Regions from separate parts of the Agrococcus versicolor genome, predicted to be linked through region 1. Evidence: predicted binding sites of a transcription regulator. Region 1 holds the regulator's gene; each other region holds the start of a gene.
What was found. Region 1 encodes HrcA, which represses chaperone genes, less so after heat shock. Its sites were predicted from a motif close to TTNGCACTCGNNNNNNNCGAGTGCNAA; they were not measured.

Region 1 (6,378 bases):
CAGGACGACTACGCCGACCAGGCGATCGCGGAGATCGCGCTCGCCGGCCGCGTGCTCGACGCGCTCGCCGAGCACGACCCGGCCGTGCGCCGTCCCGTGTCGACCGTGTTCGTCGGCGGCGGCACCCCCACGCTGCTGCCGCCCGGCGACCTCGCGCGCATGCTCGACGCCGTGCGCGAGACGTGGCACCTCGCCGACGACGCCGAGGTCACGACCGAGGCGAATCCCGACTCGGTCGACGCCGCCGACCTGCGCACGCTCGCGAGCGCGGGCTTCACGCGCGTGAGCGTCGGCATGCAGTCGGTCGTGCCGCACGTGCTGCGCACCCTCGATCGCACGCACGATCCCGAGCGCGTGCCGCAGGTCGTCGCCTGGGCGAGGGATGCGGGGCTCGACGCGAGCGTCGACCTCATCTACGGCACGCCCGGCGAGTCGCTCGCCGACTGGCAGCGCTCGCTCGACGCCGCGCTGTCGTACGACGTCGACCACCTGTCCGCCTATGCGCTCATCGTCGAGGACGGCACGGCGCTCGCGCGCCAGATCCGCCGCGGCGAGGTGGCGCCCGTCGACGACGACCTGCACGCGGCGATGTACGAGGCGGCCGACGCGACGCTCGCGGCCGCCGGCTACGACTGGTACGAGGTGTCGAACTGGGCGCGCGGCGGCGCCGTGTCGCGGCACAACCTCTCGTACTGGCACGGCGAGGACTGGTGGGGCGTCGGACCGGGCGCGCACAGCCACGTCGGCGGCGTGCGCTGGTGGAACGTCAAGCACCCCGCGGCGTACGCCCAGCGGCTCGCCGGTGGCGAGTCGCCCGCGCTCGCGCGCGAGGTGCTCGACGACGAGACGCGGCGCGTCGAGCGCGTCCTGCTCGAGACGCGCATCCGCGCCGGCCTGCCCATGGACGTGCTCGACGCCGACGGCGTCGCGGCGGTGCCGCAGCTGCTGGCGGACGGGCTGCTGGACGAGGAGGCCGCCCTGCGCGGCCGGATCGCTCCGAGCCTCGCAGGGCGGCTGCTGGCCGACGTCGTGGTGCGTCGGCTCACGTCGTCGACGTGACCGTCGGCGCTACTTGACGATGCGCCAGTTGAACGGGTAGCGGTACGAGCCGCCCGCGTTGACGCGCACGCCGCCGACGATGCCGAAGATGATGCCGAGCAGCGGGGCTGCCGCGACCGCGAGGTAGAGGATGCTCGCGATGCCGAACGTGATGACGGTGAGGATGCCGACGACGATCGATCCTCCGACCGAGATGATCGTCATGAGGATCTGGAAGTTCAGCGCCTCCTTCGACTCCTGCCGGACGAACGCGCTGCGGTCCTTGTACATCAGGTAGACGATGAGCGGGCCGAGCCAGCCGAGGCCGATGACCCATGCGATGCCGCCGAGGTGGCCGAACATCGCCCACTGCTTCTCGTCCTGCGGCGACATGGGCGCGCCGGCGGCGTACTGCGGCTGACCGGGGGCGCCGTACTGCGGCGCGCCGTAGGGCTGCTGACCGGGTGCGCCGTACGGAGCCTGCTGGCCGGGTGCGCCGTACGGCGGCTGCTGGCCGGGTGCGCCGTAGGGCGGCTGGCCGGGAGCCTGCTGGCCGGGAGCTCCGAAGGGCTGCTGCGGCGGGACCTGCTGCCCGGGTGCGCCGGAGGAGGGGGCGCCGGGCGCGGGGCTCGAGAAGGGCTGCGCGGGCTCGCCGGCGGCCGGTGCCGTCTGGTGCGCGCCGCCCTGCGGGGGCGCACCGAACTGCGGAGCCTGCGGCTCGTCCGGCGCCGCGGCGGGGCCGTTGGGGTCGGTCATGTCGAACCTCTCGATCAAGGTGCCGGGTGCGGCTGGGTCCATCATGGTCGCGCGAGGCTGGGAACGCACCCACCGATCGCGGTACGATTGGCACTCAGGAACGGCGAGTGCCAGACGAGGGGGGACGATGGTCACGGATCGCGGACTCCAGGTGCTGCGTGCGATCGTGCAGGACTACGTCGCCTCGAGCGAGCCGGTCGGCTCGAAGACCATCGTCGAGCGCCACTCGTTCGGCGTGAGCGCCGCGACGATCCGCGGCGACATGGCGATGCTCGAGGAGGCCGAGCTCATCGTCGCGCCGCACACGTCCTCCGGCCGCATCCCCACCGACAAGGGCTACCGCGTCTACGTCGACCGGCTGCAGGGCATGCAGCCGCTGTCCCCCGCGCAGCGCCAGGCCATCGCGCGCTTCCTCGACGAGGCCGACGACCTCGACGACGTCATGGCGCGCTCGGTGCGCCTGCTGTCGCAGCTCACGAACCAGGTCGCGCTCGCGCAGTACCCGTCGGTCGCGAAGGCGCGCGTGCGCCGCGTCGAGGTCGTGCAGCTCGCGGCGTCGCGCCTGCTCCTCGTCGTCATCCTCGACTCGGGCCGCGTCGAGCAGCGCATGGTCGACGCGGGGCAGCAGGTCGAGGGCGACGCGGCGCAGGCGATCGGCCGCGCGCTCGACGTCGCGGTCGCCGGCAAGCCCACGACCGACGCGGAGGAGTCCCTCGTCGCCGTCGTCGAGGGTGCCGACCCCGCGGTCGCCACCGCGACCGCCAGGGTCGTCGTCGCGCTCGGCGAGGCGCTCGCGCCCACCGCGGGCGACCGGCTCGTCATCGCAGGCGCCTCGCACCTCGTGCGCGGCCGTCACGACCTCTCCGGCTCCGTCACGCTCGTGCTCGAGGCGATCGAGGAGCAGGTCACGCTCCTTCGCCTCTTCGGCGAGATGGATGCCGAGGCGTCCGCCGTCGCGACCCGCATCGGGCGCGAGATGGCGGACGGGCTCGAGCAGACGTCGATCGTGACGGGCGCCTACGGCGCCGGCGGCCACGAGGCCGGTCGCGTCGGCGTGCTCGGACCGACCCGCATGGACTACGCATCGAACATGGCAGCCGTCCGCGCAGTGGCGCGGTACCTCACGCGGCTGCTCGACGACGAGGAGCGATGAGCGATCACTACGAGGTCCTGGGCGTGCCCCGCGAGGCCAGCCAGGACGACATCAAGCGTGCCTACCGCAAGCTCGCGCGGCAGCTGCACCCCGACGTGAACCCGTCGAGCGACGCGGCCGAGCGCTTCAAGGACGTGACGCACGCCTACGACGTGCTGTCGGATGCGCAGTCGCGCGCCGACTACGACCGCGGGCCGCAGACGGCGGGCTTCGGGCTCGGCGACATCTTCGAGCAGTTCTTCAACGGCGGCGGCGGCCGCCAGCAGGGCCCCAGGCCGCGCCGGCGGCCCGGCCAGGACTCGCTGCTGCGCATCGACCTCGACCTGCACGACGTCGTCTTCGGCGTGCACCGCGACCTGCGCGTGCAGACCGCCGTGCTGTGCGAGACGTGCGAGGGCCGCTGCGCGGCACCGGGCACGCGCGAGGAGACGTGCGACATCTGCCAGGGCTCCGGGCACGTGCAGCGCCAGGTGCGCTCGCTGCTCGGCAACGTCGTCACGAGCCAGCCGTGCGGCTCGTGCCAAGGCCACGGCACCGTCATCCCCTACCCGTGCCCGACGTGCGCCGGCCACGGCCGCGTCCGCGCCGAGCGCACGATCCCCGTCGACATCCCCGCGGGCGTCGACACGGGCCTGCGCATCCAGCTGCCCGGCCAGGGCGAGGTCGGCGAGGCCGGCGGCGACCCCGGCACGCTCTTCCTCGAGGTGCACGTCACGCACCACGACGTCTTCAGCCGCGACGGCGACGACCTGCTCGGCACCGTCGAGGTCTCGATGGTCGACGCCGCGCTCGGTGCCCACGCGACGATCGAGTCGATCGACGGCCCGGTGACGATCGACATCGAGGCCGGCACGCAGAGCGCCGACGTCGTGACGGTCGCCGGACGCGGCGTGGGCAGGCTGCGCGGCGCGGGCCGCGGCGACCTGCGCCTCGGCGTGCAGGTCGTGACGCCCTCGCGCCTCGATCGCAAGTCGGTCGACCTGCTCGAGCAGCTGCGCGATCGCATGAAGCCGCCGGCGCCGCGCATGGCGCAGTTCCAGCAGGGCCTCTTCTCGAAGCTCCGGGATCGGTTCCTGCGGTTCTGATGGCGCACTGCTACTACGTCGAGGCGCTCGACGTCGCCGTGGGGGACCGCGTGGTGCTCGGCGCGGACGACGCCAGGCACGCCGCGACCGTCAGCCGCGCCCGCGTCGGCGAGCACGTGCTCGTCGCCGACGGACGCGGCACCGTCTGCGAGGCCGTCTTCGCCGAGGTGCGGCCCGAGGTCGCGCTCGAGGTGCGCGCCATCCGGCACGACCCCGTGCCGACGCCGCGGATCGGGCTCGCGCAGGCGCTCGCGAAGGGCGATCGCGCCGAGCTGGCGATCCAGGCGGCGACCGAGCTCGGCGTCGACGTCGTCGTGCCGTGGCAGGCGCAGCGCTCGATCGTGACGTGGCGCGGCGAACGGGCCGCGAAGTCCCTCGCCCGGTGGCGCACGATCGTGCGCGAGGCGGGCAAGCAGTCGCTGCGCGCCCACGTGCCCGAGGTCGTCGAGGCCATCGACACGCGGTCGCTCGCAGCCCTCGCCGATCGCTGGCGCCTCGTCGTGCTCGAGCCGACCGCGACCGCGTCGCTCGCGTCCCTCGAGCCGGACGGCCGCGACGTGCTGCTCGTCGTCGGGCCCGAGGGCGGCATCGCCCCCGACGAGCTCGACGCGCTCGGCGGCGAGCACGTGCGGATGGGACAGCACGTCGTGCGCACCTCGACGGCGGGGCCCGCGGCGATCGCGGCCCTCGCGTCGCGGTGGCGCTGGTGACCGCCGAGTACGCTGGAGCCATGGCAGAGCAGACCATCTTCGAGCGCATCGTCGCGCGTGAGATCCCCGCCGAGATCGTGCTCGAGGACGACGAGCTCATCGCGTTCACCGACATCGCCCCCAAGGCCGAGATGCACGTGCTCGTCGTGCCGAAGACCTCGGCCTACCGCGACGTCGTCGAGCTCGCCGCCGGCGACCCCGACCTCCTGGCCTCGATGGTGCGCGCCGCGCGCGCCATCGCGCTCGAACGTGCGGCCGGCGACTTCCGGCTCATCTTCAACTCCGGCGCCTCCGCCGGCCAGACCGTGTTCCACGTCCACGCCCACGTCCTCGCGGGCGCCGATCTCACCGAGGAGTCCCTTGCCTGACGGACATGCGGAGATCCAGGTCGACGGCATCCAGATGGTGCGGCTGCTCGGCCCCCAGGATCGCCTGCTGACCCGGCTCGAGCGCGAGTACCCCGACGTCACCGTCGCCGTGCGCGGCAACCAGGTCACGTTCGACGGCGACGCCGAGCAGGTCGACCAGGCCGAGCGGCTCGTGCGCGAGCTCGCCGACCTCGTCTCGCGCGGCGCCGACCTCGGCCAGACCGAGGTGGGCGAGGGCGCGCGCCTGCTGCGCGAGGACTCGCCCGTGACGCTCGCCGACGTCGCGGGCGACGCGATCCTCAGCACGGGTCGCAAGAGCATCCGCGCGAAGACCGAGGGTCAGCGCGCGTACGTCGACGCGATCGGCGAGCACACGATCGTCTTCGGCATCGGCCCCGCCGGCACCGGCAAGACGTACCTGGCGATGGCGAAGGCCGTGCAGGCGCTCCAGCGTCGCGAGGTGCAGCGCATCATCCTCACGCGCCCCGCCGTCGAGGCCGGCGAGCGCCTCGGCTTCCTGCCGGGCACGCTCACCGACAAGATCGACCCCTACCTGCGGCCGCTGTACGACGCGCTCAACGAGATGATGGATCCCGAGCTCGTGCCGAAGCTGCTCGCGACGGGCGTCGTCGAGGTCGCGCCGCTCGCCTACATGCGCGGTCGCACGCTCAACGACGCGTTCGTCGTGCTCGACGAGGCGCAGAACACGACGCCCGAGCAGATGAAGATGTTCCTGACGCGACTGGGCTTCGGCTCGCGCATGGTCGTCACGGGCGACATCACGCAGATCGACCTGCCCGAGGGCACGAGCGGCCTGCAGGTGGCGAGCCGCGTGCTCGGCGGCATCGACGACATCCACTTCGCGCAGCTCACGAGCGCCGACGTCGTGCGGCACACGCTCGTCGGCCGCATCGTCGACGCCTACACGGCGCACGAGGCGCGGATCATGGCGCAGGACGGCGGCACGCGCGAGCAGCGCCGCGAGCACCTGCAGCGCAAGGGCCGTCGATGAGCGTCGACGTGCTCAACGAGTCGGGCGTCGCCGTCGACGAGGCGCGCCTCGCCCGCCTGGTGGCCTTCGACCTCGAGGCGCTCTTCGTGCACGCCGAGGCGGAGGTGAGCATCGTGCTCGTCGACGAGGGCGCCATGGAGCAGCTGCACGTGCAGTGGATGGACGAGCCGGGCCCGACCGACGTGCTCTCCTTCCCCATGGACGAGCTGCGACCCGGCACGACCGAGCGGCCGACGCCCGCCGGGCTGCTCGGCGA
Region 2 (6,378 bases), on a different contig from region 1:
ACGACGTCGATCGCAGCGGTGCCGCACCGGCGGCGCGCGACGCCGGCGTGCAGACCGTCGCACGCACCCTCGCGATCCTCGAGGTCGTCGCCGGACGCGGTGGCGCGACCGCCCGCGAGGTGTCGCAGGCCCTCGGCTATCCGCTGCCCACCGTCTACCGGCTCCTGCAGGCGCTCGTGCAGGCCGACTACCTCGTGCACATGCGCGGCGAGCGCCGCTTCGAGCTCGGCTACGCGTTCGACCGGCTGGGTGCCGCGCTGCACCGGCAGGTGGGCGTGCCGGCCCCCGTGCGCGGCGAGGTGGCCCGACTCCACGAGCAGGCCTCGGCGGCGGCGTACCTCGCGGTCTACCGCGGCGCCGACGTGGTCGTCGCCCACGTCGTCGACTGCTCCGACCACCCGCGGCTCACGCCGCTGGCCTTCGGCTTCCACGAGGCGGCGCACGCGACGGCGTTCGGCAAGATCATGCTCGCGGCGATGGCGCCCGAGGCGGTCGACGAGTACCTCGAGGTGCACGGGATGCAGCGGATGACCCACGCGACGATGGGCACGCGCGAGCAGCTCGACGCGCACCTCGCGACCGTGTCGCGGCGCGGCATCGCATGGGAGCGGGAGGAGTTCGTGCCCGGCATGACGTGCGCCGCCGTCGGCGTGCGCGACGCCGCGGGCGCCGTCGTCGGCGCCGTCGCGATCAGCGCCCCCTCGGAGACGGTCGACGCGCAGCGCGAGCACTGCATCGAGCGACTGCTGCGCGACGCGGCGAGCGACGTGAGCAGGCACTACCGGCTGCGCGGCTCGGCGGCGTGATGGCCCCGGCCGCTCGCCGGCGGCGAGCGGCGAGCGGCCGGGACCGGGCCGCGGCCTACGGCACGAGGATGCCGCGCCCGATGAGCCTGCCCGCCTCGAGGTCGTGGATCGCGTCGTGCACCGCGTCCAGCGGGTACACGGCGGTGTGCAGCTGCACGCGGCCCTGGGCGGTGAGCGTCATGAGCTCGACGAGGTCGTTGTACGTGCCGACGAGGTTGCCGATGACGTTGATCTCGCGCGAGATGATCTCGATCGTCGGGATGCGCACCTCGCCGCCGTAGCCGATGACGTAGTGCGAGCCCCGGTTGCGCAGCAGCCGCGTCGCGAGCAGCTCGGCACCGCGCTCGCCGACGTAGTCGAAGAGGATGTGCGCGCCGCCGCCGGTGATGTCGAGCACCTGCTTCGCGACGGCGTCGTCGTCGTCCGTCGACAGGACGGTGTGGTGGGCGCCCAGCTGCGCCGCGAGCTCGAGCGCCTGCTCGCTGCGATCCACGACCGTGATCTCGGCGCTCGTGATCGCCGCGAGCGTCTGGATGCCGATGTGGCCGAGGCCGCCCGCGCCGACGACGACGGCGTGCGAGCCGGGGAAGAGCAGCGGCGCCGCCTTGCGGACCGCGTGGTAGGCGGTGAGCCCGGCGTCGGCGAGCGCCGCGACGTCCTTCGGGTCGACCCCTGCATCGAGCCGCACGACCGCGCGTGCGTTCGTGCGCAGCTGCTGCGCCATGCCGCCGTCGGCGTTGATCCCGGGGAAGCTCGCGTGCTCGCAGTGCGAGTCCTGGCCGACGCGGCACGCGGGGCACAGGCCGCAGCTCGTGAGCGGATGCATGATGACCGTGTCGCCCACCGCGACGTTCGACACGGCGCTGCCGACCTCGCGCACGGTGCCGGCGTTCTCGTGCCCGAGGATGTACGGCAGGCTCGGGTGCTGGATCGGATCCCACTGCCCCTCGATGATGTGCAGGTCGGTGCGGCACAGACCCGCGGCCCCGACGTCGACGATGACGTCCCAGGGGCCGGAGATCGTGGGCTCCGGCACGTCGTCGATGCTCGGATCCGTGCCGTACTCGTGCAGTCGGACAGCCTTCACTGCGTACCTCCTCGTCGAGGTCGGCCCAGGGGCCGACGCGGTGCGACGAGCATGCCCGCAGCCCCCTCGACGCGCCAGCGGCGCTCTCGCATCGTGAGAGGGCCGCTCCTCTCAGCGATCTCGCAGGCGCGACAATTGGCACTCTCATGGTGAGAGTGCCAGAATCGAGTCGCCTCTCGGGCACGGCCCGAGGGCGATCGCCACGACACCTGGCTCGCCGCACAGGGCAGCGAGCCGCTTGCTCGAAGGAGGTGGTTGTCATGGCTCTGACCTTCGACCCGTTCCGCGAGATGGATCGCATGGCCGCACGCCTGCTGACCAGCGGAGGCACCCAGCGCAGCGCGAGCTGGATGCCGATGGATCTCTACCGCGTCGACGAGCACTACGTCGTGCACGTCGACCTGCCGGGCGTCGACCCGGGATCCATCGACCTCGACGTCGACGCGACGACGCTCACCATCCAGGCCGAGCGCACGCTCGGCGCCGCCGAGGGTGCGCACTGGCTCGCCCAGGAGCGCCCGGCCGGCCGGTTCACGCGCCAGCTGAGCCTCGGCTCGGATCTCGACCTCGACGCCATCCATGCGTCGTACGAGCACGGCGTGCTCACGCTGACGATCCCGGTGGCCGAGCGCTCGAAGCCGCGCAAGATCGCCGTGGAGCACGCAGGCTCCGACCGCGCGCTGGCGCAGGGCGGCACGTCGACGCAGGAGGCGCAGGATGCCGTGGAGGTGGGCAGCGATGCGTGAGCACCGGACCCCCACGACGCTCGAGGACGACGAGCTCGAGCCGACGTTCGGCCGATGGCTGGGGCTCATCAACCACGGCCGCTGACGCGGCATCGCGACGGGGCCGGGCGGCACGTGCCGCCCGGCCCCGTCGCGTGCACCCATGCCCTCTTCCCCTGCACGGCGCGGCGTCGTACGGTCGTGCCATGACGATGCACGAGGGCGTGCGGCCGCCCGCCCCCGACGCCGCCTTCGAGGCCGAGCTCGAGCGAGCGCTCGAGGAGGCGGGCCTGCGCGCCGGCGGCTCCGGCGAGTCGTCGATCGCCTCGGTGGGCGACGACCGCGAGCCCGCGGCGGTCGACGCGGGTGACGTGGCCGCGCTCGACGACTAGGCGGATGCCCTGCCGGCGTGGCTAGGCTCACGAGTCTGCGCATCGCACGACAGGAGACCGCCATGGACGCCACCGAGGCCGAGCCCGGCGCCGCAGCCATGCGCCGGGAGCCGAGCACGGGTCAGGCGGCGGACACGGCGAATCGGCTGCTCGACGCTGCGGCCGCCATCATCGCGGAGCGCGGCATCGATCGCCTGTCGACGACCGACGTCGGCATCCGCGCCGGGACGTCCGTGGGCACGGTCTACCGGTACTTCGAGGACCGCGACGCCCTCATCCGCGCCCTCTACGAGCGCAGCGTCGCCCACGTCCGCCACGCGCTCATCGCCGCCGCGGCCACGTCGCAGGGCACGCTCGAGGCCGACGTGCGCGCGCTGCTCGCCGCCTACCTGCACGAGCACCGCACGCTGCCCGCCTACCAGGCGGTGCGCACGTGGCAGTGGCTGCGCCACGATGCCCACGGCCACCGCACGATCGCCGTCGACCTCTCGGCGCACGACCTGCTGTCGGTCCTCGGACCCCGCTACGGCCTCGCGCTCGACGACGCGCGCAGCGCTCGCATCGCGACCGCCGTGCGCCGCGCCGATGCCCTCGTGCTCGCGGCGTTCCTCGACGAGCCCGACCTCGACGACGCGTCCGCGGTCGAGCTGCTCGCCGCGACCGAGACGATGCTCGTCGCCGCGATCCTCGCCGCGCTCGCCGACTGACCCCGAGCGGACGGCCGTCAGCCACCCGGCGTCCAGTGGCCGCCCCGGGCGCGCGCATGCCGCGCGCGACGCGCGACGCTGGCTAGGCTCGCCATCCGCGGACGTCGCCGACGACGCGGGACGAGAGGTGGCGATGGCAGCGTCCGACGCGTTCGCGCCACCCGAGGCCGCGCCGCCATCCACGACCTCGCTGCGCCTGCTCGACGCCGCGGCCGCCCTCATCGACGAGCGCGGCATCGACCGCATCACGATGACCGACGTCGCCGTGCGCGCCGGCGTCTCGGTCGGCACGGCGTACCGGCACCATGCCGATCGCGACGCGCTGGTGCGTGCGCTCTTCGATCGGCACACGGCGCTCGCGCACCGGATGCTCGTCGAGGCGGCGTCCACGCCGCACGGCAGCCTCGAGTCCGACGTGCGCGCCCTGCTCGACGCGACGCTCCGCGTGCACCGCACCGTGCCCGCCTACCAGGCGGTGCGCACGTGGCAGTGGCTGCGGCCCGAGGCCCGCGGCGACCGGACCGTGGCCGTCGAGGCGCTCGCGGGCGCGCTGTCGGATGTCCTCGCACCGCGCTGGGGCGTCGCCCAGGACGAGGGCCACCGCGAGCGCATCGTCGACGCCATCCGTCGCGCCGACGCGCTCGTCCTCGCGTCGTTCCTCGACGATCCGACGATGGACGACGCCGCGATCGACGGCGTGCTCGCCGCCGTCGAGGCGATGCTCGTGCCGGTGCTGCGCGCCGACGTCGTCGCCTGACGCGCACGCGCCGCGCCAGCGGTTGCGCCGACGCGCGCGAGCGGGCACGCTGACCTGCGTCGAGGAGGAGCCGTGCTCGAGAGCCTGCTGTGGGGTGGCGTCGCCGCCGCGTCGCTGCTCGCCGGCGCCGTGCTCGCCGTGCTGCGCCGGTGGCCGCCGATGCTGCTCGGGCTCGTGCTCGCGTTCGGCGCGGGTGCGCTCATCGCGAGCATCGCGTTCGAGCTCGCCGAGGAGGGCCTGCGCGTCGGCGGAGCCGTGCCGGTGGCCATCGGCCTCGCGCTCGGCGCCGCGACGTTCTTCCTCGCCGATCGACTCGTCGAGCGCATCGGCGCACGCGACCGCGACGGCGGTGCGGGCATGCCGCTCGCGGTCGGCGCGCTGCTCGACGGCATCCCCGAGCAGGCCGTGCTCGGCATCGGCCTCGCGGCCGGCGAGGGCGTGAGCGCGGCGCTCGTCGTCGCGATCGTGCTGTCGAACCTGCCCGAGTCCATCGGCTCGTCGGCCGACATGCTGCGCGCGGGCTCCTCGAGGCGGCACGTGCTGCTGCTGTGGACGGGCGTCGCCATCGCGTGCGCGCTCGCCACGGTCGGCGGCACGCTCGTCGCGGACCTCGCGAGCCCGGCGGTGCAGGCGGGCATCGACGGATTCGCCGCCGGCGCCCTCCTCGTGATGCTCATCGACGCGATGGTGCCCGAGGCGCGCGCGAAGGCGAAGGACTGGGCCGGGCTCGCGACCGTGCTCGGGTTCGCGGTCGCGGCCGGCCTGTCGCTGCTCGGATCCTGACGGATCAGATGGCGGGGACGGGGGCGCCCTCGGCGATGCGCGCCGCCTCCTCCTGCGGGATCAGCACGAGCCCGCGCGGCGTGTTCGACAGCTCGACCATCACGCGCACCCACGTCTCGTCGAGCCGCGGGGCGCGCGAGCCGGAGAAGACGAACTCCATCGGGATGGAGGGCGAGACCCACAGAGAGATGCGGCCGGAGCCTGCCCAGAGGTCGACGATCCACGAGAGCATGAACGACTCGTGCCGTCGGAGCTTCACGATGGCTGCTGCACGCAGGTGCGCGAGCGTCCGATCCTCGATGTCGTAGGACGTTGCCGCTGCGTAGATGAGCCTTCCCATGCGGCGAACCTATGACGCTGCTCGGCGACTGCTTCACGATTCGCAGCATCCCCCACTTCGGACCATTCGGCGTGTCGTCCCATCCGACCGCGGGATCGCTTCGAATCGCTCGGTTGGACATGGCCGACCGAGGGAGGCGCCGACATGGGACGCTTCCATCACGGCGATGCCAGCGAGCCGGTCGACGACGTCGACCTCGCCCACCTCGAGCTCGTCGTCGCCGAGCGTCTCGGCCGCTCGGAGCCGTTCCTCGTGACCGTCGACGACGGCAGCGTCGACGGCGCGACGAGCTACTGGGTGGCCGAGGACTCGCCGCTGCGCTTCGCCTTCGGCTCGCTCGTGCCCGAGAGCGCCATCGACGCGATGCGCCTGCGCATCATGCTCGACGCCGCCGACGGCGACCACGGCCTGCACGTGGCTCGGGCGGCCTAGGCGGGCGCCGCGCGCGTCGCGGGTCAGGGCGCGAGCAGGATCTTGCCGCGCACCTCGTTCGCCACGTTGCGTCGCTGCGCCTCCGCGGCCTCCGCGAGCGGCAGCACCGCCGCGATCTCGACGTCGAACGTGCCGGCCGCGATGCGACCGAGCACGACCTCGTAGGCCTCGGCGCGCAGCTGCCTCGACCGCTCGGACAGCGGCTCCGGCTTGCCGCCCATCCATCCCTGCACGCCCAGGGCCGCGGCGGCGTCGCTCCACACGATCGTGCCGATGCGCTGCGGGTCGGCGACGAGCTGCGCCGAGACGGCCATCGACTCCTCGGTGCCGACGCAGTCGTAGACGACGT
Region 3 (6,378 bases), on a different contig from region 1:
ACCGGCTACGCCGCCTACGGCCAGCAGCAGTTCGGACAGCCCGAGAAGGCACCGCGCGGCAAGCTCACGGGCCTCACGATCACGGCGATCGTGCTCGGTGCGCTCGGCTTCGTGCTGTCGTGGTCCGGCCTCGGCCTCCTGCCCGCCGTCGGCGCGATCGTCACGGGCCTCATGAGCATGCGCCGCGCGCCCCAGAACAAGCCGTGGGGCCTCATCGCGATGCTCGCGGGCGTGCTCGGCACCCTCATCACGCTCATCGTCATCATCATCTACGTCGTCGTGTGGGGTCAGTACTTCGCAGCGGGCGGCTCGTTCTGAGCCATCCCCGCCGATCGCACGAACGCCCCGCCTGCTCGGCGGGGCGTTCTGCGTGACGGGGAGGCGCCTCAGGCGCGCTCGGCGAGGATCGCCCGGTGGCGGCCGCCCAGGCGCGTCGCGACGAGCGTCGCCGAGCGGTCGCCCTGCAGGCGCAGGCGCCTGCGCAGGCGATCGGGGTCGACGTCGGCGCCGCGCTTCTTGATCTCGAGCGTGCCGATGCCCCGCTCGCGCAGCTCGCGCTGGATCGTGCGCTCGTCGAGGGGGAGCGTCGCGAGCACGCGGAACCGCTGCGTGAACGGGCTCGTCGCGTCGGCGTCGGTCGTGAGGTACGCGATGCGCTCGCTCACGGCCCCCGCTGCGATGCGCTCCGCGATCGAGCCGATGAGGCGCGCGCGGATGACGGATCCCGCGGGCTCGTGCAGCCAGGCGCCGAGCTCCCGCACCGGCACGTCGTCGGCGTCGGGCGTCCCCGCCACCTCGTGCGCGCCGGCCGCGTCGAGCACGAGCGCCGAGGTCGACACGCCGACGCGGGCGAGCCCGCCCGTCCACACGACGGCCTCGACCGTCTCGCCGTCGACGGTGACCCACTGCGCCTCGCTGCCGGCCGGGATCAGGTCGCGGTCGATCGCCGGGGCGACCTTGATGCCCATGGGGCGCTCGTGGGCGAGCGAGAGCAGCCACGGCAGCGGCGGCGACCATGCCTCGACCGGCAGCCTGCGGCCCGTGGCGTCGCGCCGTGCCGGGTCTGCCCAGACGGCGTCGACGCCCGCGAGGTCCACGTCCTCGGCGCGGGCGTGGGAGACGGATGCCTCGGGCAGCGGGGCGAGGTTGAAGCCCGCGACCGCGGCGGTGACCTCGTCGGCGTCGACGGCTCGCACGACGCAGCCGGCACCCGCGAGCGCCATCGCGTCGCCGCCGATGCCGCAGCCGAGGTCGGCGACGGCGCGCATGCCCGCGTCGCGCATCCGGCCGGCGTGCACGGCGGCGACGCGCAGCCGCGTCGCCTGCTCGAGACCCGCCTCCGTGAAGAGCATCGCCGCGGCGAAGTCGCCGAACTTGGCGTGCGCGCGCCGGCGCAGCCGGGCCTGCGTCAGCACGGCGGCGACGAGCGCCGGGTCGTGCCCGCGGCGACGCAGCGTCGCCACCGCCTGCACGGCGCCACCGAGGTCGTCGAGGCTCGCCGACGCCTCGTCGAGGAGGGCGAGGCCCTCGCGCGAGAGCAGCATGCGCAAGCCGACGGCGTCCATGTCCCCATCCAAGCAGCAGCGACGCTGGCACTCATGTTGACCGAGTGCCAGCGCCTCGCGTACAGTCGACCTGGCACTCGACGACGTCGATTGCCAGCAGACTGTCGACTCAGGAAAGAGGCAACCGTGTCGGTCTCCATCAAGCCGCTCGAGGACCGCATCGTCATCCGCCAGGTCGAGGCGGAGACGACGACTGCCAGCGGGCTCGTCATCCCCGACACCGCCAAGGAGAAGCCCCAGGAGGGCGAGGTCGTGGCGGTCGGACCGGGTCGCATCGACGACAACGGCAACCGCGTGCCCGTCGACGTCGCCGAGGGCGACCGCGTGCTCTACTCGAAGTACGGCGGCACCGAGGTGAAGTTCGGCGGCGACGAGTTCCTCGTGCTGTCCGCGCGCGACGTGCTCGCCGTGGTCGTGCGCTGACGCGCACCGATCCACCACCGCCGAAGGCGGCGCCCGGGATGGGCGCCGCCGTCGGCGTCGTTCCAGGAGGCATGATGCGCGAGTCGTCCCGCGGGCTGCTGCTCGCCGTCGGCGCCTACCTCGTGTGGGGCGTCATGCCGATGTACGTCGTCCTCATGGAGGGCATCGGCGCCATCGAGCTCATCGGCTGGCGCATCCTCGCCTCGCTCGTCGTCGCGGCGATCATCGTCACGGTCGTGCGCGGCTGGTCCCGCATCCGCGCGGTGCTGCGCGATCGGCGCAGCATGCTGTTCCTCTGCCTCTCCGGCGTCGCGATCCTCGCGAACTGGACGGTCTTCGCGTACGCGGTGCTCAGCCAGCACATCGTCGAGACGAGCCTCGGCTACTTCCTCAACCCGATCCTGTCGGTCGTGCTCGCCGTCGTGGTGCTCCGCGAGCGCCTGCGCCCCGCGCAGTGGGTCGCGGTCGGCATCAGCTCGGTCGCGGTCGTCGTGCTCGTCGTGGGCTACGGCACGTTCCCGTGGATCGCGCTCGTGCTCGCGGTGTCGTTCGGCACGTACGGGCTGCTGAAGAAGCAGGTCGGCGCCAAGGTCGACGCCATCACGGGCTTCACGATCGAGACCGCGGCGACGCTGCCCATCTCGATGGCGATGCTCGTCGGGTCGATCGTCATCGTCGGTCCGACCATCCTCGAGGTCTCGCCCGGGCAGCAGTGGGCGGTCCTCGGCTTCGGCGTCGTCACGGCGCTGCCCCTCATGCTGTTCTCCGCGGCGGCGCGACGCGTCTCGCTCGCGACGCTCGGCTTCACGCAGTACATCGCCCCGTCGATGAGCCTCGCGTTCGGCGTGCTCGTCATGGGCGAGCCCATGCCGCTCGAGCGGCTCGTCGGCTTCGCCATCGTGTGGCTCGCGCTCGCGGTGCTCATGGTCGACCTCGTCGTCGCCGAGCGGTCGAGGCGCCGCGCGCTCGCCGTGCCGCTGCCCGCTCCCTGAGCGGCTGCGCCCCGCTCGACGACCGTGACCGTACCGGGATCAGACCGTTACAAGAACGTCACGCAACTGAGGGTTTCTCGGACCTTCCCGCGTCTATCGTTGCCTCAACCCCGGCACGGTCGGGGGCATCACCCTTGACTCAAGGAGCACCATGAAGGCATTCCTTCGACCGCGTTCGCGCCGGAACGCGCTGCTCGCAGCGAGCGCCATCGGCGTCCTCGCGATGGCCGCATGCTCGTCGGGCGGCGGCGGCGACGCCGGCGGCGGCGATGGAGGCGGCGACGGCGGCCCCGAGTCGACGCTCTACGTCGGCACGATCCTGCCCCAGACCGGCAACCTCGAGTACCTCGGCCCGCCCGAGTTCGCAGGCGTCGACCTCGCAGCGGCCGACCTCGAGGAGGCGGGCTACGAGTTCGCCGTCGAGGTCGACCACAAGGACTCCGGCGACACCACGACCGACATCGCGATCCAGTCGGCGGGTGAGCTCGTCGACGCCGGCGCGGACGTCGTCATCGGCGCAGCATCCTCGGGCGTGTCCTTCACGTTCGTCGACCAGCTGATCGACGCGAACATCGTGCAGATCTCGCCGGCCAACACGTCGCCCGACTTCTCGGACTACGACGACGACGGCATCTACTGGCGCACCGCCCCCTCCGACGTGCTGCAGGGCCGCGTGCTCGGCAACCTGATGGTGAACAACGGCGCCACGAACGTCGGCTTCATCTACGTCAACGACCCCTACGGCATCGGCCTGGCCGAGAACGCCACGCTCGCCATCGAGGCAGCCGGCGGCGCCGTCGTGGCATCCGAGGCCTACAACCCCGGTGACACGAACTTCTCGTCGCAGGTCGCGTCGATCATCGCCTCGGGCGCCGACGCGGTCGGCCTCCTCGCGTTCGTCGAGACCGAGAACATCGTCCCCGAGCTGATCTCGACGCAGGGCTACCCGGCGAGCCAGGTCTACTTCGTCGACGGCAACCTCTCGAACACGTACGAGTTCCCCGAGGGCACCCTCGAGGGTGCGCAGGGCACGCTGCCCGGCAACCCGGCCGACACCGACTTCCAGGACCGCCTGGCAGAGGTGAACCCGGACCTCGAGGACTTCTCCTACGCACCCGAGTCGTACGACGCGGTCATCCTCGCAGCGCTCGCCGCCGCGCAGGGCGGCTCGGCGGACGCCGACACCATCAAGGACAACCTGCAGTCGGTGTCCGAGGGTGGCACGAAGTGCACCGACGTGGCCGAGTGCCTCCAGCTCATCGAGGACGGTGAGGACATCGACTACGACGGCGTCTCCGGCCCGATCGAGTTCGACGAGAACGGCGACCCGACCGAGGCGTTCATCGGCATCTACACCTACGGTGCAGACAACCGCTACACGCTGACGACGACCGAGGCCGGCTCGCTCACCGAGTAGCCAGCACTCCGCACCACCGCATCACAGCACCGCATCACGAAGGGGCCCCGGGAGATCGGGGCCCCTTCGCTGTGCGTGGGGAGCGCCCGCCGCCGCGCCCGAGCGCCCAGACCGGTCACGTCCCGCGTCGACCGGTCACGTCTCGCGCCGACTGGTCACGTCGTGCGTCGACTGGTCACGTCGTGCGTCGACTGGTCACAGTTGCACCCACGGTGGTCACGGTTGCACCGACGGTGGTCACGGTTGCACCCAGGGTGGTCACGGTTGCACCGACGGTGGTCGCTGTTGCACCTCGGAGGGGCCATGCGAGGTGCAACAGCGACCACCGTGGGTCGGAAGGCGACCAGGAGGCTGCACGTGCCCTGCAGCCTGTGCGCGCCTCCTGGGGGCCGCCCACGTGGTGTCGGATGCCCGTGCGCGGAGATGCGACCGTCGTCCTGGGCCGAGTGGTCGCATCCTGCGTCGATCGGTCATGATCGCACCGGCGGTGGACGCCATGACACGCACGGTGGTCACGATCGCACCGACGGTGGTCACGGTTGCACCTCGAAGAGGCCCTCCGAGGTGCAACCGTGACCAGTGTGCGTGCATCGCCGGCCGACCACGCAGCGACGGCGGGCAGCCCCGTGGGGCCACCCGCCGTCGATGCGTCGCCGCTGGGGCTGCTAGCGCTCCTCGGAGGGGCGCACGTCGGCATCCGTCGCAGGAGCCGCAGCACCGGGGGTCGAGCCCGCAGCATCCGTCTGCACGGGGCTCGCGGGCGCAGCCGGGACCTGGTCGTGGGAGGCGGTCTTCGCCTTCTCCTCGACGTCGGTCGCGAGCGTGCCGAGGTAGAGCTCGACGACCTTGGGGTCGTTGAGCATCGAGCGACCCGAGCCCGTGTACGCGTCCTTGCCCTGGTCGAGCACGTAGGCGCGGTGGGCGATCTGCAGGCAACGGCGCGCGTTCTGCTCGACCATGACGATCGTGACGCCGTGCTTGTTGATCTCCGCGACGCGCAGGAACGTCTCGTCCTGGCGCACGGGGGAGAGGCCGGCGCTCGGCTCGTCGAGCAGCAGCACCGACGGGTCCATCATGAGCGCACGGCCCATCGCGACCATCTGGCGCTCGCCGCCGGAGAGGCTGCCTGCACGCTGCTTGCGACGCTTCGCGAGCTCGGGGAAGAGGCCTGCGACGAACTCGAAGCGCTCCTTGAACCGACGCGGCTCCTGGAAGAGCCCCATCTCGAGGTTCTCCTCGATCGTCAGCGACGGGAACACGTTGTTGTTCTGCGGCACCATGCCGACGCCCTTGGACACGAGGCGGTCGGCCTTGAGGCCCGTGATGTCGTCGCCCTTGAGCAGGATCTCGCCCCCGCGCACGTTGACCTGGCCGAAGATGGCCTTGAGCAGGGTCGACTTGCCGGCGCCGTTCGGGCCGATGATGCCGATGAGGTCGCCCTCGTTGGCCACGATCGAGCATCCGTTCAGGATGTTGACGCCCGGCAGGTAGCCGGCGACGAGATCCTTCGTCTCGAGCACGACGGTCATGCCTTCTCCTCCTCGTCGGTCGACGCGAGCTCCGCGGCGGCCTCCTGCTCGATCTGCACGACCTGCTGGTTCGTCAGCGTGCCGAGGTCGGTGTCGTGGTGCGCGCCCAGGTAGGCGTCGACGACGGCCTGGTCCTGCATGATCGACTCGGGCGGGCCCTCGGCGACGACCTTGCCCTCGGCCATCACGATGACCCAGTCGGAGATGTGCCGCACCATGTGCATGTCGTGCTCGACGAAGAGGACGCTCATGCCCTCGTCCTTGAGCCCGAGCACGTGATCGAGCAGCGACTGCGTCAGGGCCGGGTTGACGCCGGCCATCGGCTCGTCGAGCATCACGAGGCGCGGGTCGCTCATGAGCGAGCGCGCCATCTCGAGCAGCTTGCGCTGGCCGCCCGAGAGCGACGCGGCAAAGTCCTCGCGCTTCTCGTGCAGCTTGAAGCGCCGCAGCAG

Region 2: ABD249_RS00400 (Hsp20/alpha crystallin family protein) is a predicted target of HrcA. The motif match lies at 2,029-2,055, and genes of this name have one in related genera.
Region 3: groES (co-chaperone GroES) is a predicted target of HrcA. The motif match lies at 1,590-1,616, and genes of this name have one in related genera.

Annotation. Positions count from the first base shown of each region.
Region 1 is NZ_BAAAQT010000006.1:755,770-762,147, forward strand. Features, by position in the region: gene hemW (radical SAM family heme chaperone HemW) at 1-1,059, shown strand, start outside; gene ABD249_RS11965 (DUF4870 domain-containing protein) at 1,069-1,794, opposite strand; gene hrcA (heat-inducible transcriptional repressor HrcA) at 1,922-2,947, shown strand; gene ABD249_RS11975 (DnaJ C-terminal domain-containing protein) at 2,944-4,032, shown strand; gene ABD249_RS11980 (16S rRNA (uracil(1498)-N(3))-methyltransferase) at 4,032-4,742, shown strand; gene ABD249_RS11985 (HIT domain-containing protein) at 4,763-5,110, shown strand; gene ABD249_RS11990 (PhoH family protein) at 5,145-6,122, shown strand; gene ybeY (rRNA maturation RNase YbeY) at 6,119-6,378, shown strand, end outside.
Region 2 is NZ_BAAAQT010000001.1:66,615-72,992, reverse strand. Features, by position in the region: gene ABD249_RS00410 (IclR family transcriptional regulator) at 1-806, shown strand, start outside; gene ABD249_RS00405 (NAD(P)-dependent alcohol dehydrogenase) at 862-1,893, opposite strand; gene ABD249_RS00400 (Hsp20/alpha crystallin family protein) at 2,154-2,639, shown strand; gene ABD249_RS00395 (hypothetical protein) at 2,825-3,010, shown strand; gene ABD249_RS00390 (TetR/AcrR family transcriptional regulator) at 3,073-3,717, shown strand; gene ABD249_RS00385 (TetR/AcrR family transcriptional regulator) at 3,851-4,474, shown strand; gene ABD249_RS00380 (ZIP family metal transporter) at 4,547-5,257, shown strand; gene ABD249_RS00375 (DUF7882 family protein) at 5,262-5,597, opposite strand; gene ABD249_RS00370 (DUF7882 family protein) at 5,742-6,029, shown strand; gene ABD249_RS00365 (quinone oxidoreductase family protein) at 6,053-6,378, opposite strand, start outside.
Region 3 is NZ_BAAAQT010000004.1:78,376-84,753, forward strand. Features, by position in the region: gene ABD249_RS02715 (hypothetical protein) at 1-318, shown strand, start outside; gene ABD249_RS02720 (class I SAM-dependent methyltransferase) at 387-1,565, opposite strand; gene groES (co-chaperone GroES) at 1,692-1,988, shown strand; gene rarD (EamA family transporter RarD) at 2,063-2,980, shown strand; gene ABD249_RS02735 (ABC transporter substrate-binding protein) at 3,132-4,397, shown strand; partial or broken gene ABD249_RS02740 (ABC transporter ATP-binding protein) at 5,204-5,926, opposite strand; gene ABD249_RS02745 (ABC transporter ATP-binding protein) at 5,923-6,378, opposite strand, start outside.